Linked DNA regions of Methylomagnum ishizawai. The protein of the gene in region 1 interacts with the protein of each later gene in a pairwise test. Links are inferred from orthologs where the notes say so. Each region holds a gene or a part of one and is shown in the gene's direction. Other genes may lie near its edges. The genes, in order: ybgC, secA and acpP.

The links.
Region 2: the proteins of ybgC (region 1) and secA interact in binary tests that used the Escherichia coli proteins (3 or more experiments, as listed by UniProt). The link is inferred for Methylomagnum ishizawai from one-to-one orthologs.
Region 3: the proteins of ybgC (region 1) and acpP interact in binary tests that used the Escherichia coli proteins (3 or more experiments, as listed by UniProt). The link is inferred for Methylomagnum ishizawai from one-to-one orthologs.

The regions. Positions count from the first base shown.
Region 1 is NZ_FXAM01000001.1:4,074,034-4,077,924, reverse strand. Bases 490-3,415 are described here. They hold ybgC (tol-pal system-associated acyl-CoA thioesterase), read left to right. Parts: upstream 490-1,702; coding sequence 1,703-2,128; downstream 2,129-3,415. Other genes in these bases: tolA (cell envelope integrity protein TolA), read left to right, coding at 3,389-3,415; tolR (protein TolR), read left to right, coding at 2,946-3,386; tolQ (protein TolQ), read left to right, coding at 2,196-2,936; ruvB (Holliday junction branch migration DNA helicase RuvB), read left to right, coding at 660-1,688; ruvA (Holliday junction branch migration protein RuvA), read left to right, coding at 490-572. In the rest of the region: more of ruvA, read left to right, coding at 1-489; more of tolA, read left to right, coding at 3,416-3,891.
Region 2 is NZ_FXAM01000001.1:2,998,753-3,003,012, reverse strand. The notes cover bases 448-3,742. They hold secA (preprotein translocase subunit SecA), read left to right. Parts: upstream 448-812; coding sequence 813-3,542; downstream 3,543-3,742. Other genes in these bases: argJ (bifunctional glutamate N-acetyltransferase/amino-acid acetyltransferase ArgJ), read left to right, coding at 3,561-3,742; B9N93_RS13230 (DciA family protein), read right to left, coding at 448-670. Outside these bases: B9N93_RS13235 (RNA recognition motif domain-containing protein), read left to right, coding at 1-21; more of B9N93_RS13230, read right to left, coding at 161-447; more of argJ, read left to right, coding at 3,743-4,260. UniProt on the Escherichia coli protein: Required for protein export, interacts with the SecYEG preprotein conducting channel.
Region 3 is NZ_FXAM01000001.1:1,864,108-1,867,908, forward strand. Bases 582-3,417 are described here. They hold acpP (acyl carrier protein), read left to right. Parts: upstream 582-1,802; coding sequence 1,803-2,033; downstream 2,034-3,417. Other genes in these bases: fabD (ACP S-malonyltransferase), read left to right, coding at 582-891; fabG (3-oxoacyl-ACP reductase FabG), read left to right, coding at 888-1,625; fabF (beta-ketoacyl-ACP synthase II), read left to right, coding at 2,120-3,361. Also shown: more of fabD, read left to right, coding at 1-581; pabC (aminodeoxychorismate lyase), read left to right, coding at 3,447-3,801. UniProt on the Escherichia coli protein: Carrier of the growing fatty acid chain in fatty acid biosynthesis.

The DNA.
Region 1 (3,891 bases):
TGGTGGCGAAGCAGCCGCCGTCCTTGTTGCTGGATGTGCGCGGCGTGGGCTACGAGGTCGATGCGCCGATGTCCACCTTCTACAAACTGCCGGACCTGGGCGGGGAAGTGATGCTCTACACCCATCTGGCGGTGCGCGAGGATGCCCATAGCCTGTTCGGCTTCATTTCCGAGGCCGAACGGAGCTTGTTCCGCACGCTGATCAAGGTCAACGGCGTGGGCGCGAGATTGGCGCTCGGTGTGTTGTCCGGGCTGAGTGTGGAGGAGTTCCACCGCTGCGTGGATAACCAGGACGCGGCCCGTTTGGTGCGCCTGCCCGGTGTCGGCAAGAAGACCGCCGAGCGGCTCCTGATCGAATTGCGCGACCGGATGCCGACCTTGACCACGGTGGCATTGCCGGGCGCGGGACGGCTCCCGGCCCCGGAAGCCAGCCCGGTGGACGACGCGCTCAGCGCGCTTGTCGCCTTGGGTTTCAAGCCGCAGGAGGCAGCGGGCTTGGTGCGTAAGCTCGATGTGGAAGGGAAGCGCAGCGAGGAGATTATCCGGCTGGCGTTGCAGTCGGCGGCGCGGTAGGGTATTTCGACACTTGAGTGAATCGCCTCCCTTTCATGTTTCATCGGCTAATTCGATTGGATTCCCGGTTGCTTGCCTAATATCGCCATGCCCACCCCAAGACTCATCAGCCCCAAGGCTGCCCGCGAAGAAGACGCCATCGACCGCGCCATCCGCCCCAAGCGCCTCGACGACTACATCGGCCAGAAAGCCATGCGCGAGCAACTCGCCATCTTCATCCAGGCCGCGCGGGGCCGGGGCGAGGCGCTCGACCATGTGTTGATCTTCGGCCCGCCGGGTTTGGGCAAAACTACCCTGGCCAACATCGTCGCCAACGAAATGGGCGTGAGCCTCCGCCAAACTTCCGGCCCGGTGCTGGAAAAGGCTGGCGATGTGGCGGCGCTCCTGACCAATCTGGAACCCCGCGATATCCTCTTCATCGACGAAATCCACCGCCTCAGCGCCGTGGTCGAGGAAACGCTGTATCCCGCCATGGAGGATTACCAAATCGATATCATGATCGGCGAAGGACCGGCGGCGCGCTCGATCAAGCTGGATATTCCGCCGTTCACCCTGGTCGGGGCGACCACGCGGGCCGGACTGCTGACCTCGCCCCTGCGCGACCGTTTCGGCATCGTCCACCGGCTGGAGTTCTACACCCATGACGAACTGGCCCTGATCGTCGGGCGCTCGGCGCGGATTTTGGGGATGGACATGAGTCCCGAGGGCGCTTTCGAGATCGCCCGCCGTTCGCGGGGCACGCCGCGCATCGCCAACCGCCTGCTGCGGCGGGTGCGCGATTTCGCCGAGGTCCGCGCCGATGGCAAGGTCACGGCGGAAGTCGCCGACCAAGCCCTGGACATGCTCAAGGTGGACAAGCATGGTTTCGACGAACTCGACCGCAGGTTGCTCAACACCCTCATCGACAAATTCGAGGGCGGGCCGGTGGGCCTCGATAATATCGCCGCCGCCATCGGCGAGGAACGCGGTACCATCGAGGATGTGCTGGAACCGTATTTGATCCAGCAAGGGTTCATCATGCGGACCCCGCGGGGCCGGGTGGCGACCCGCAGCGCCTATTTGCATCTAGGCTTGAAGCCACCGAAGACGCCGCCGACCCATGAAGACTTGTTTTAAGCGGAATTAAAGCGATGAGCAGGGATCATGACGGTGGGGAAGCGGTGTTCCGCTGGCCCATCCGCGTTTATTACGAAGACACCGACGCGGGTGGCGTGGTTTACCACGCTAATTACCTGAAATTTTTCGAGCGCGCCCGCTGCGAGATGCTCAGGGCTTGGGGTTTCGAGTTGGACAAATTGCGGGAGCGGGAAGACCTGTTGTTCGTGGTCCGCGCCGTGGAGATGGATTTTTTGCGGCCCGCCAAATTCAACGAGTTGCTGTGCGTGACCACGGCAATCGAGCAGGCCAAAGCCGCCAGTTTGGTATTCAAGCAAACGGTATGGCGTGGGGATGAGGCGCTGTGCCGGGCCAAGGTGAAAGTGGCTTGCCTCGCGGCGGCGGCGTTCCGGCCCAAGCCTTTGCCGGATTCCTTGCTCAGGTGTTTGCGCGGGGATTGAATCCTGGTTTTTTCCGAGCTTTGGCGTCCCCGCGACCGGGGCATGTTTAAACCGATCTGGAGTTTCGATGACATCCGACCTTTCGATATTCACCCTCATCCAAGAAGCCAGCCCGGTGGTGCAGGTCGTGATGGGGCTTTTGATCCTGGCTTCCGTGGTTTCTTGGACCTTCATCTTCTCGAAATGGCGGGAGATCACCCGCGCCCAGCAAACCACCGACGCCTTCGAGGAACGCTTCTGGTCCGGGATCGACCTGGCCGATTTGTACCGCGAACTGGCCAAGGACGAATACGGCACCGAAGGTCTGGAAAACATCTTCATGGCCGGTTTCAAGGAATTCGCCCGCTTGCGCCAACAGCCCAACATCGCCGCCGACGCAGTGATGGAAGGCGCGGCGCGGGTGATGCGGGTCGCCCTCAACCGTGAACTCGACGCCCTCGACGAACGCCTGCCCTTCCTCGCCACGGTCGGTTCCACCAGCCCCTATGTCGGTTTGTTCGGCACGGTCTGGGGCATCATGAATTCGTTCCGTTCGCTCGGCAGTGTCAAGCAAGCCACGCTGGCGATGGTGGCCCCCGGCATTTCCGAAGCCCTGGTCGCCACCGCCATGGGCTTGTTCGCGGCGATCCCGGCGGTCATGGCCTATAACCGCTATTCCACCGAAATCGGCCGCCTCGCCAACCGCTACGAAGCCTTCACCGAAGAATTCCTCAGCCTCCTCCATCGCCAGGCCCACGCCTTTTCAATCCACTCCCGCACCCATCCGCCGCAAGATCGGACGGCTTGGGCGGGAGGCGAATCCGCCTAGGGGGCGACGATGAACGTGTCCGCCGGAAAAAGCCGTAACAACCGCCGCAAGCCCATGGCCGAAATCAACGTCGTGCCCTATATCGACGTGTCCCTGGTGCTGTTGATCATCTTCATGGTCACGGCCCCCATGCTGCAAACCGGCGTGGATGTGGACCTGCCCCAGGCCGAGGCCAAGGCGGTCGATCCCACCCAGGATTTGCCCATCATCATCTCCATCAAGTCGGACGGCAGCCTGTATCTCGATGTCGGCAACCAGGGCGACACCGAAGTCGCCGACGCCGAACTCGGCGGCAAGGTGGCCGAAGCCCTCGCCGCCAAACCGGGGCTGGCGGTTTTGATCCGGGGCGACAAGGCGGTCGATTATGGCCGCGTCGTCACCGTCATGGCGAACCTCAAGAACGCCGGCGTTCCCAACGTCGGCCTCATGACCGCGCCCGCCGAAGAATGACCGTGCCCCAACACAAGCGGCTGGGCCTGCCGCTGGCGCTTTCGCTGGCGTTGCATATCGTTTTGGTGCTGCTGTTCGCGTTCCAATTCGATGCGATGCGGGAAGTGAAGGAACCGCCGCAACCCGAGATCATCCAGGCCGTCACGGTGGACGCTGCCCAGATCGAAGCCGCCCTCCAAGCCCGACAGCAAGCCGAGCTACAGCGCCAGCAACGCATCGAGCAGCAGCGCGCCGCCGAAGCCCAGGCCGAGCAGGAGCGCCAGCAAGCCGAAGCCCAGCGCTTGCGGCAAGAGGCCGAGCGCCAGCAAGCCACCGCCGAAGCCGCCCGCAAGGCGGAGGAGTTCAAGGTCCGCCAAGCCGAGGAACTGGAGCGGCAGGCCGCGCTCGAAGCCCGCCGCAAGCTGGAAGAAGAAGCCAAGCATCGCGCCGAGTCGGAAGAGCGCCAGCGCCAGCAGACGATGAAAAAGCTTGCCGACCAGAAGCACCGCGAGGAAGAAAAGCGCCA
Region 2 (4,260 bases), 1.1 Mb from region 1 along the record:
GGTGCCGGACGCCGTTTCTAAGCGCGGATAGCGCCGGGGCGGGATCGGCGATTCCCGTCCCCGGCGGGCGAGGCTGGAATAGGAGAAAGCCGCCATGCCTGGGCATGGCGGCTTTTTTGCGCTTGGAGCGGCCCGCCGTTGGGTCGGGGCGTGGCCGGGTCTAGCGTCCCGGCCCGGTTTTGGGCGGGCCGTCCGGTTCTTGCGGGCCGCGCCGGTTGAGTTCGTCCACGGTCCGGCTCAGGCGCAACAAGGCTTCCCGCAGGTCTTCGTGCGGGGTGGCGGCGGCGTTTTCCCGCAATAGCTCGGCGACGTTCGCGGGCGGGGGCTGGAAGACCTTGGGTTTGGCATAGCGGGCTTGCTCCGCGCCGTTGGGGGTCAGGTTGCGGACCCGCACCTCGGGCGGGGTGTCGAGGCCGGCGGCTTCGGCGACCTGGGCGGCGACGGCGGGACCGTAGAACCTGAGTTGGTAGGCGAAGGCGGCGGATTCGGTGTAGAGCAGCAGCTTGCCGCCCGCCTCCAGCAGACAATGGCGGCAATGCTCGCGCATGGATTCCGGCAGGGTTTGGCGCACGATCTGGAGCAGGCGGGCTTGCTTGTCCAATTCGGTGCGGAGCGCCGCCAGGCCCTCGCTACGCAGGTGTTGACGGACGGGTTCGGGCTGGTCGGCCATGGTGGGAACCGGGGGGAAGGTGGGGTATCGGCGCGGGTTGGGCTACCCCTGGAAAGCACCGCGGAAACTCGAATCATTATAAACGCCACGCTTTTACGGTATCATCCCCGGATTCTGTAGTTCGGATTGGGAATCACCCGCAATGCTAGGCAAGCTGGTCAAAAGTATCGTTGGTAGCCGCAACGATCGCATCGTCAGAAAAAAAACCAAAATAGTCAAACGGATCAATGCCCTGGAGCCGGAGTTCCAGCAGCTGTCCGATGCCGCCCTCAGCGCCAAGACCCAGGAATTCCGCGAACGGCTGGCGCGGGGCGAAACCCTCGATTCCTTGTTGCCCGAAGCCTTCGCCACCGTGCGGGAAGCCTCTTGGCGTGTCCTCAACATGCGCCATTTCGATGTGCAGTTGATCGGCGGCATGGTGTTGAACGACGGCAAGATCGCCGAGATGAAGACCGGCGAAGGCAAGACCCTGGTCGCGACCTTGGCCGCCTATCTCAACGCCCTCCCTGGCAAGGGCGTGCATGTGGTGACGGTGAACGACTACCTCGCCCGCCGCGACTCGGACTGGATGGGCCGCATCTATCAATTCCTGGGACTCACGGTCGGGACCATTGTCACCAACCTGTCCAACGAAGAGCGCCGCGAAGCCTACGCCGCCGATATCACCTACGGCACCAACAACGAATTCGGCTTCGACTACCTGCGCGACAACATGGCCTTCAGCCAGGAACAGCGGGTCCAGCGCGACAAATTCTTCGCCATCGTGGACGAGGTGGATTCCATCCTCATCGACGAGGCGCGGACGCCCCTGATTATCTCCGGCACTTCCGAGGACCGCAGCGACCTCTACCAGAAGGTCAACGTCCTCATGCCGCATTTGACCAAGCAGGAAAAGGAACACGGCCCCGGCGATTACTCGGTGGACGAGAAATCGCGCCAGGTCTACCTGACCGAGACCGGCCACGAACACATCGAGAAGCTCCTGGTCCAGCATGGCCTGATCCAGCCCAACGAGAGCCTGTACGATGCCGTCAACATCCGCTTGATGCATTACATCAACGCCTCGCTCAAGGCCCACGCCATCTTCCAGCGCGATGTGGACTACATCGTGCGCGAGGGCCAGGTCATCATCGTGGACGAATTCACGGGCCGGGCCATGCCGGGTCGGCGCTGGTCGGAAGGTCTGCACCAAGCCGTCGAGGCCAAGGAAAACGTCCAGGTCCAGAACGAAAGCCAAACCCTGGCCGCGATCACCTTCCAGAACTATTTCCGCCTCTACGGCAAGCTGTCCGGCATGACCGGCACCGCCGATACCGAAGCCACCGAGTTCCACCAAATCTACGGCCTGGAAGTGGTGTGCATCCCGGCCAACCGGCCGGTATCGCGCAAGGATTTGGGCGATTTGGTCTATCTCACGGTCGAGGAAAAACACGGCGCCATCGTCGAGGATATCCGCGATTGCGTGCAACGCCGCCAGCCGGTCCTGGTCGGCACCACCTCCATCGAGAATTCCGAAGTCATTTCCCAGTTGCTGCGCCGCGAGGGCATTGCCCATCAGGTCTTGAACGCCAAGCACCACGAGCAGGAAGCCCATATCGTGGCCCAGGCCGGCAAGCCCGGCACCATCACCATCGCCACCAATATGGCCGGGCGCGGTACCGACATCGTGCTGGGCGGTAGCGTGGAGGAGGACATGCGCGGCATCGATCCCAACGACGAGGCCGCCGTCGCCCGCATCAAGGCCGAATGGAAACAGCGCCACGAAGACGTGGTGGCTTCTGGCGGCTTGCACGTCATCGGTTCCGAACGCCATGAATCGCGCCGCATCGACAACCAGTTGCGCGGGCGTTCGGGCCGTCAGGGCGACCCCGGTTCCTCGCGCTTCTACCTCTCGCTGCAAGACCCCTTGATGCGGATTTTCGCCTCCGACCGGGTGGCGGCTTTGATGCAGAAGTTGGGGATGCAGCAGGGCGAGGCCATCGAGCATCCTTGGGTTACCCGCGCCATCGAGAACGCCCAGCGCAAGGTCGAGGCCCGCAACTTCGATATCCGCAAGCAATTGTTGGAATACGACAACGTCGCCAACGACCAGCGCAAGGTGATCTACCACATGCGCGACGAACTGATGCAGGTCGAGGATATTTCCGCCGCCATCACCGAAGCCCGCGAAGCCGTGGCCGCGCAGTTGTTCGAGCAGTTCATCCCGCCCCACACCTTGGAAGAGCAATGGGATGTCAAGGGCTTGGAGGAAGCCTTGGAACGCGACCTGGGTTCCAAGGTGCCGGTCCAGGCTTGGTTGGACGCGGATACCCATTTGTACGAAGACCGCCTCAAGCAAAAGCTCATCGAGGAATTGCACGCGCTCTACGAAGCCAAGGTCGAGTCCGTCGGCGTGCAGATCATGCGGCATTTCGAGAAGACCGTGATGTTGCAGGTGTTGGATAGCGCCTGGAAGGACCATCTCGCCGCCATGGACCATCTGCGCCAGGGTATCCACCTGCGCGGCTACGCCCAGAAAGACCCCAAGCAGGAATACAAGCGCGAAGCCTTCGAGATGTTCACCTCCATGCTGGATGGCATCAAGCACGAGGTCATCGGCATCGTCTCCAAGGTGCATGTGCGCAGCGAGGAGGAGGTCAAGGTCATGGAGGAACAGCGCAACGCCCCTGTGGAAATGCAATTCCAGCATGCCGAAGCGGGTAGCGCCCTGGAAATCGGCACCGAGGCCGAGCCTGGAATGGCTTCTCCCGCCGCACCGCAACCCCGTCCGGCGGTTCCTTCGACCAGCCCGTTCGCCAAGGTGGGCCGCAACGATCCTTGTCCTTGCGGTTCCGGCATGAAATTCAAGCAATGCCACGGCAAGCTGGCCTGAACTGGGGAGGGTAGGGAGTTGAGCCGAATCGTCAAATCCATAGAAGCCTTGCCGGTCCGGGGTATCCGCCTGGGCGCGGCGGGAGCCGCCATCAAACGGGCGGGCCGGGACGATGTGCTGGTAATCGAAGCGGCGGAGGGTTCGAGCGCCGCTGCCGTGTTTACCCGCAACGCCTTTTGCGCCGCGCCGGTGATCGTGGCCCGCGAGCATCTGGCCCGGCAGCCGCGCTGGCTGCTGATCAATTCGGGCAATGCCAATGCCGGCACCGGCCCGCGTGGCTTGGCGGATGCCCGTGCCACCTGCGGTCTCCTGGCCGGATTGGCCGGTGGTGCCGCCGAGCAGGTGATGCCGTTCTCGACCGGGGTCATCGGCGAATATCTGCCGGTGGACAAGATCGAAACAGCCTTGCCCGCCGCCCTGGCCGCGCTGACCGAAAACGGCTGGGAACGTGCCGCCCGCGCCATCATGACCACCGATACCCGGCCCAAGCTGGCCAGCCGGACCTTGGAACTCGACGGCCATACGGTGACGATCACCGGCATCGCCAAGGGCGCGGGCATGATCCAGCCCAATATGGCGACCCTGCTGGCCTTCGTCGCCACCGATGCCCAGGTCGAAGCGGCCAGCCTGCAAGCGGCCTTGGGCAAGGCGGTCGATGTCACCTTCAACTGCATCACCGTGGATGGCGACACCTCCACCAATGACGCCTGCGTGCTGC
Region 3 (3,801 bases), 2.2 Mb from region 1 along the record:
GGCATGTTGGCTGGTTTGGCTGCGGTCCACCCGGAAGTCGAGGCGACCTTCGGGTTCGCTTCCGAGGTGCTGGGTTACGACCTGTGGGACTTGGTCCAGCACGGTCCCGCCGAGCGTTTGAACCAAACCATCCATACCCAACCGGCCATGTTGGCGGCGGGCGTGGCGGCGTGGCGGGTGTGGTGCAGGCAAACCCAGGTCAGGCCGGGCTGGCTGGCCGGACATAGCCTGGGCGAATACACCGCGCTGGTTTGCGCCGGGGCTTTGGATTTCCAGGCGGCGGTACGCTTGGTCGAAGAACGCGCCCGTTTGATGCAGGAGGCCGTGCCCGCCGATGTCGGGGCCATGGCCGCGATCCTGGGGTTGGGCGATGCCGAAGTGGTGGAGGTTTGCGCCCGCGCCAGCAGCGACAGCGAAATCGTGACGGCGGCCAATTTCAACGATCCCAAGCAAATCGTCATCGCGGGCGACAAGGCGGCGGTGATGCGGGCGGTCGATCTCGCCAAGGCTGCCGGGGCCAAGCGGGCGGTGGTGCTGCCGGTCAGCGTGCCTTCGCATTGCCCTTTGATGAAGCCCGCTGCCGGGCGCTTCGCGCCGGTCTTGGACGCCACCGCCATCGCGCCGCCGACCTTCGCCGTGGTCCACAATGTCGATGTCGCCACCCATCCAGAGCCCGCCGCCATCCGCGCCGCCTTGGCGCAACAACTCCATGGCGCGGTGCGTTGGGCCGATTCCGTCCGCTATATGTCCCAACAGGGCGTGGACCGTTACGTCGAATGTGGCCCCGGCAAGGTGCTGGCCGGTCTCAATAAGCGCATCGTCCCCGAGGCCAAGACCGAAAGCCTGTTCGATCCTGCCTCCCTAGCCAAAGCCTTGGAGCTTGCCCCATGAGTTCACAGATCGCGATAGTCACCGGCGCGAGCCGGGGCATCGGCCGCGCCATCGCCCTGCGTCTCGCGCAGGACGGCCACACCGTCATCGGCACCGCCACCACCGAAGCCGGGGCCGAAGCCATCACCCAGACGCTGGCCGAAGCCGGTCTGAAAGGCGCGGGCAAGGTGCTGAACGTGGCCGAGGCCGAAGCTATCGAGCCTTTCATCAAGGCCGTGTCGGACCAATTCGGTGTGCCCACGATCCTGGTCAACAACGCCGGCATCACCCGCGACAACCTGATGCTCCGCATGAAGGACGAGGAATGGGACGAGGTGATCCGCACCAACCTGACCTCGATTTTCCGCCTGAGCAAGGCTTGCCTCAAGGGCATGATGAAGGCCAGGACCGGGCGCATCGTCAACGTCACTTCCGTGGTCGGGGCTACCGGCAACGCCGGGCAGGCCAATTACGCGGCGGCGAAGGCGGGCATCATCGGCTTCGGCAAATCGCTGGCCAAAGAGGTCGGTTCCCGCAATATCACCGTGAACTCGGTCGCCCCCGGCTTTATCGACACCGACATGACCCGCGCCTTGCCGGAAGAACACCGCAAGGCGCTATTGAGCAACATCCCGTTGGCCCGCCTCGGCGAGGCCCACGAGATCGCCAGTGCCGTGGCCTTCCTCTGTTCCGACGGGGCTGGTTACATCACCGGCGAAACCCTGCACGTCAACGGCGGAATGCATATGGCATAATGCGGCCCCGCGTGGCCGCTGGTGCCATCGGGGAAGGGAAACCGCGCAACCAGCGCGGTTCCAGCATCCCAGGCGGATCGAAATTCCCCGCCGCGGAGAAAAATCTTGTAATCATTGGGTTTCAAATTAAAATTTGCCAACTCGATTAAAACCAGAGAAACATTTGAGGATATAAAAATGAGTGATGTAGCTGAGCGTGTTAAGAAAATCGTGGCCGAGCAATTGGGCGTGAAGGAAGAAGTCTCCAACGAAGCCTCCTTCGTCGATGATCTCGGTGCCGATTCCCTGGACACGGTCGAACTGGTCATGGCTTTGGAAGAAGAGTTCGAGTGCGAGATCCCGGACGAAGACGCCGAGAAGATCACCACCGTGCAACAGGCCATCGATTACATCGAAGCTCACGTCTAATCGATAGGGCCGGATCACCGCCCCGCAAGTCGATACTTCGCGGGGCTTTCTTTTGTATTGACGCAATCCGCTTGGAAGGAAAGACCTTGAGTAAGAGACGCGTGGTCGTCACCGGGCTGGGCGTGGTTTCCCCCGTCGGTCTGTCGGTGGGCGAGGCCTGGGATAATGTGCTGAATGGCCGGAGCGGTATCGGGCACATCGAACATTTCGACGTATCGGAGTTCTCGTCCCGCATCGGCGGCAGCGTGAGGAATTTCGACATCGCCCGCTATATCAGCGAGAAGGAAGCCAAGAAGATGGATATTTTCATCCATTATGGCATCGCCGCGGGTTGTCAGGCTTTCGAGGATTCGGGGCTGGTGGTGACGCCGGAGAACGCCGAGCGCATCGGGGTCGCCATCGGTTCCGGGATCGGTGGCATCACCGGCATCGAACACGGCCACGATTGTTTTCTCAAAGGCGGGCCGCGCAAGATTTCCCCTTTCTTCGTGCCTAGCAATATCATCAACATGATTTCGGGCAACCTGTCGGTCAAGTACGGTTTGCAAGGCCCGAATTTCGCTATCGTCACCGCCTGCGCCACCGGCACCCATAACATCGGCGAGGCCGTGCGGCTGATCGCCTATGGCGATGCCGACGCCATGGTGGCGGGCGGCGCGGAAATGGCGACCTCGCCGACTTCGCTGGGCGGTTTCGCCTCGGCCCGCGCCCTGACCCGCCGCAACGACGATCCCTTGCGGGCCAGCCGTCCCTGGGACAAGGACCGCGATGGCTTCGTGCTGAGCGACGGTGCCGGTGTCCTGGTGCTGGAGGAACTCGAACACGCCCAGCGGCGCGGCGCGAGAATCTACGCCGAAGTGGTGGGCTACGGCCTGAGCGGCGACGCCTACCATATGACCCAGCCGCCGGAAAACGGCGAGGGCGCGGCCCGCTGCATGAAAGCCGCCCTGCGCGACGCGGGCCTCAATCCCGAGGACATCGATTACATCAACGCCCACGGCACTTCGACCCCCGCCGGGGATATCGCCGAAACCCGGGCGATGAAAACCGTGTTCGGCGACCATGCCTACAAGGTCGCGGTGAGTTCCACCAAATCCATGACCGGCCATATGCTGGGCGCGGCGGGCGGCATCGAAGCCCTGTTCTCGGCCTTGGCTTTGCGCGACCAGGTGGCCCCGCCCACCATCAACCTCGACCATCCCGATCCCGAGTGCGATCTGGATTTCATCCCCCACACCGCCCGCGAGATGAAGCTGGAATATGTCATGTCCAATTCCTTCGGCTTCGGCGGCACCAACGGCACGGTGATCCTCAAGCGCTACGCTTGAGGTTCCCGGCAGCGGGGGCTTCTTCCGGGAAGCCCTGTCGATTCCTTCCCGCCTGCATGCATCGAAGGTGGTCCCGGTGAGCGCGATGGTTTTGGTGAATGGCGAGCCGGCGTCCCAGGTGGACGTGGCCGACCGGGGTTTCCAGTATGGCGACGGCGTTTTCACCACGCTCAAGGTGCTGCGCGGCGTTCCCCTGTTCCTGGAAGCGCATCTAGCGCGGTTGGAACGCGACGCCGCCCGGCTGTTCCTGCCGGTGCCCGACCGGGCGGTCCTGGAGGCCGAAGTCCGCCAACTCTGCGGACTCAAGCCCGAGGGCGTGCTGAAAATCCAGTGGACCGGCGGCGGTGGTGGCCGCGGCTATCGCCGCCCCGACGCGCCCACCGGTACGCGGGTGCTGGGCCTCCATCCCTTGCCGGATTATCCCGCCACGCTCCATGACC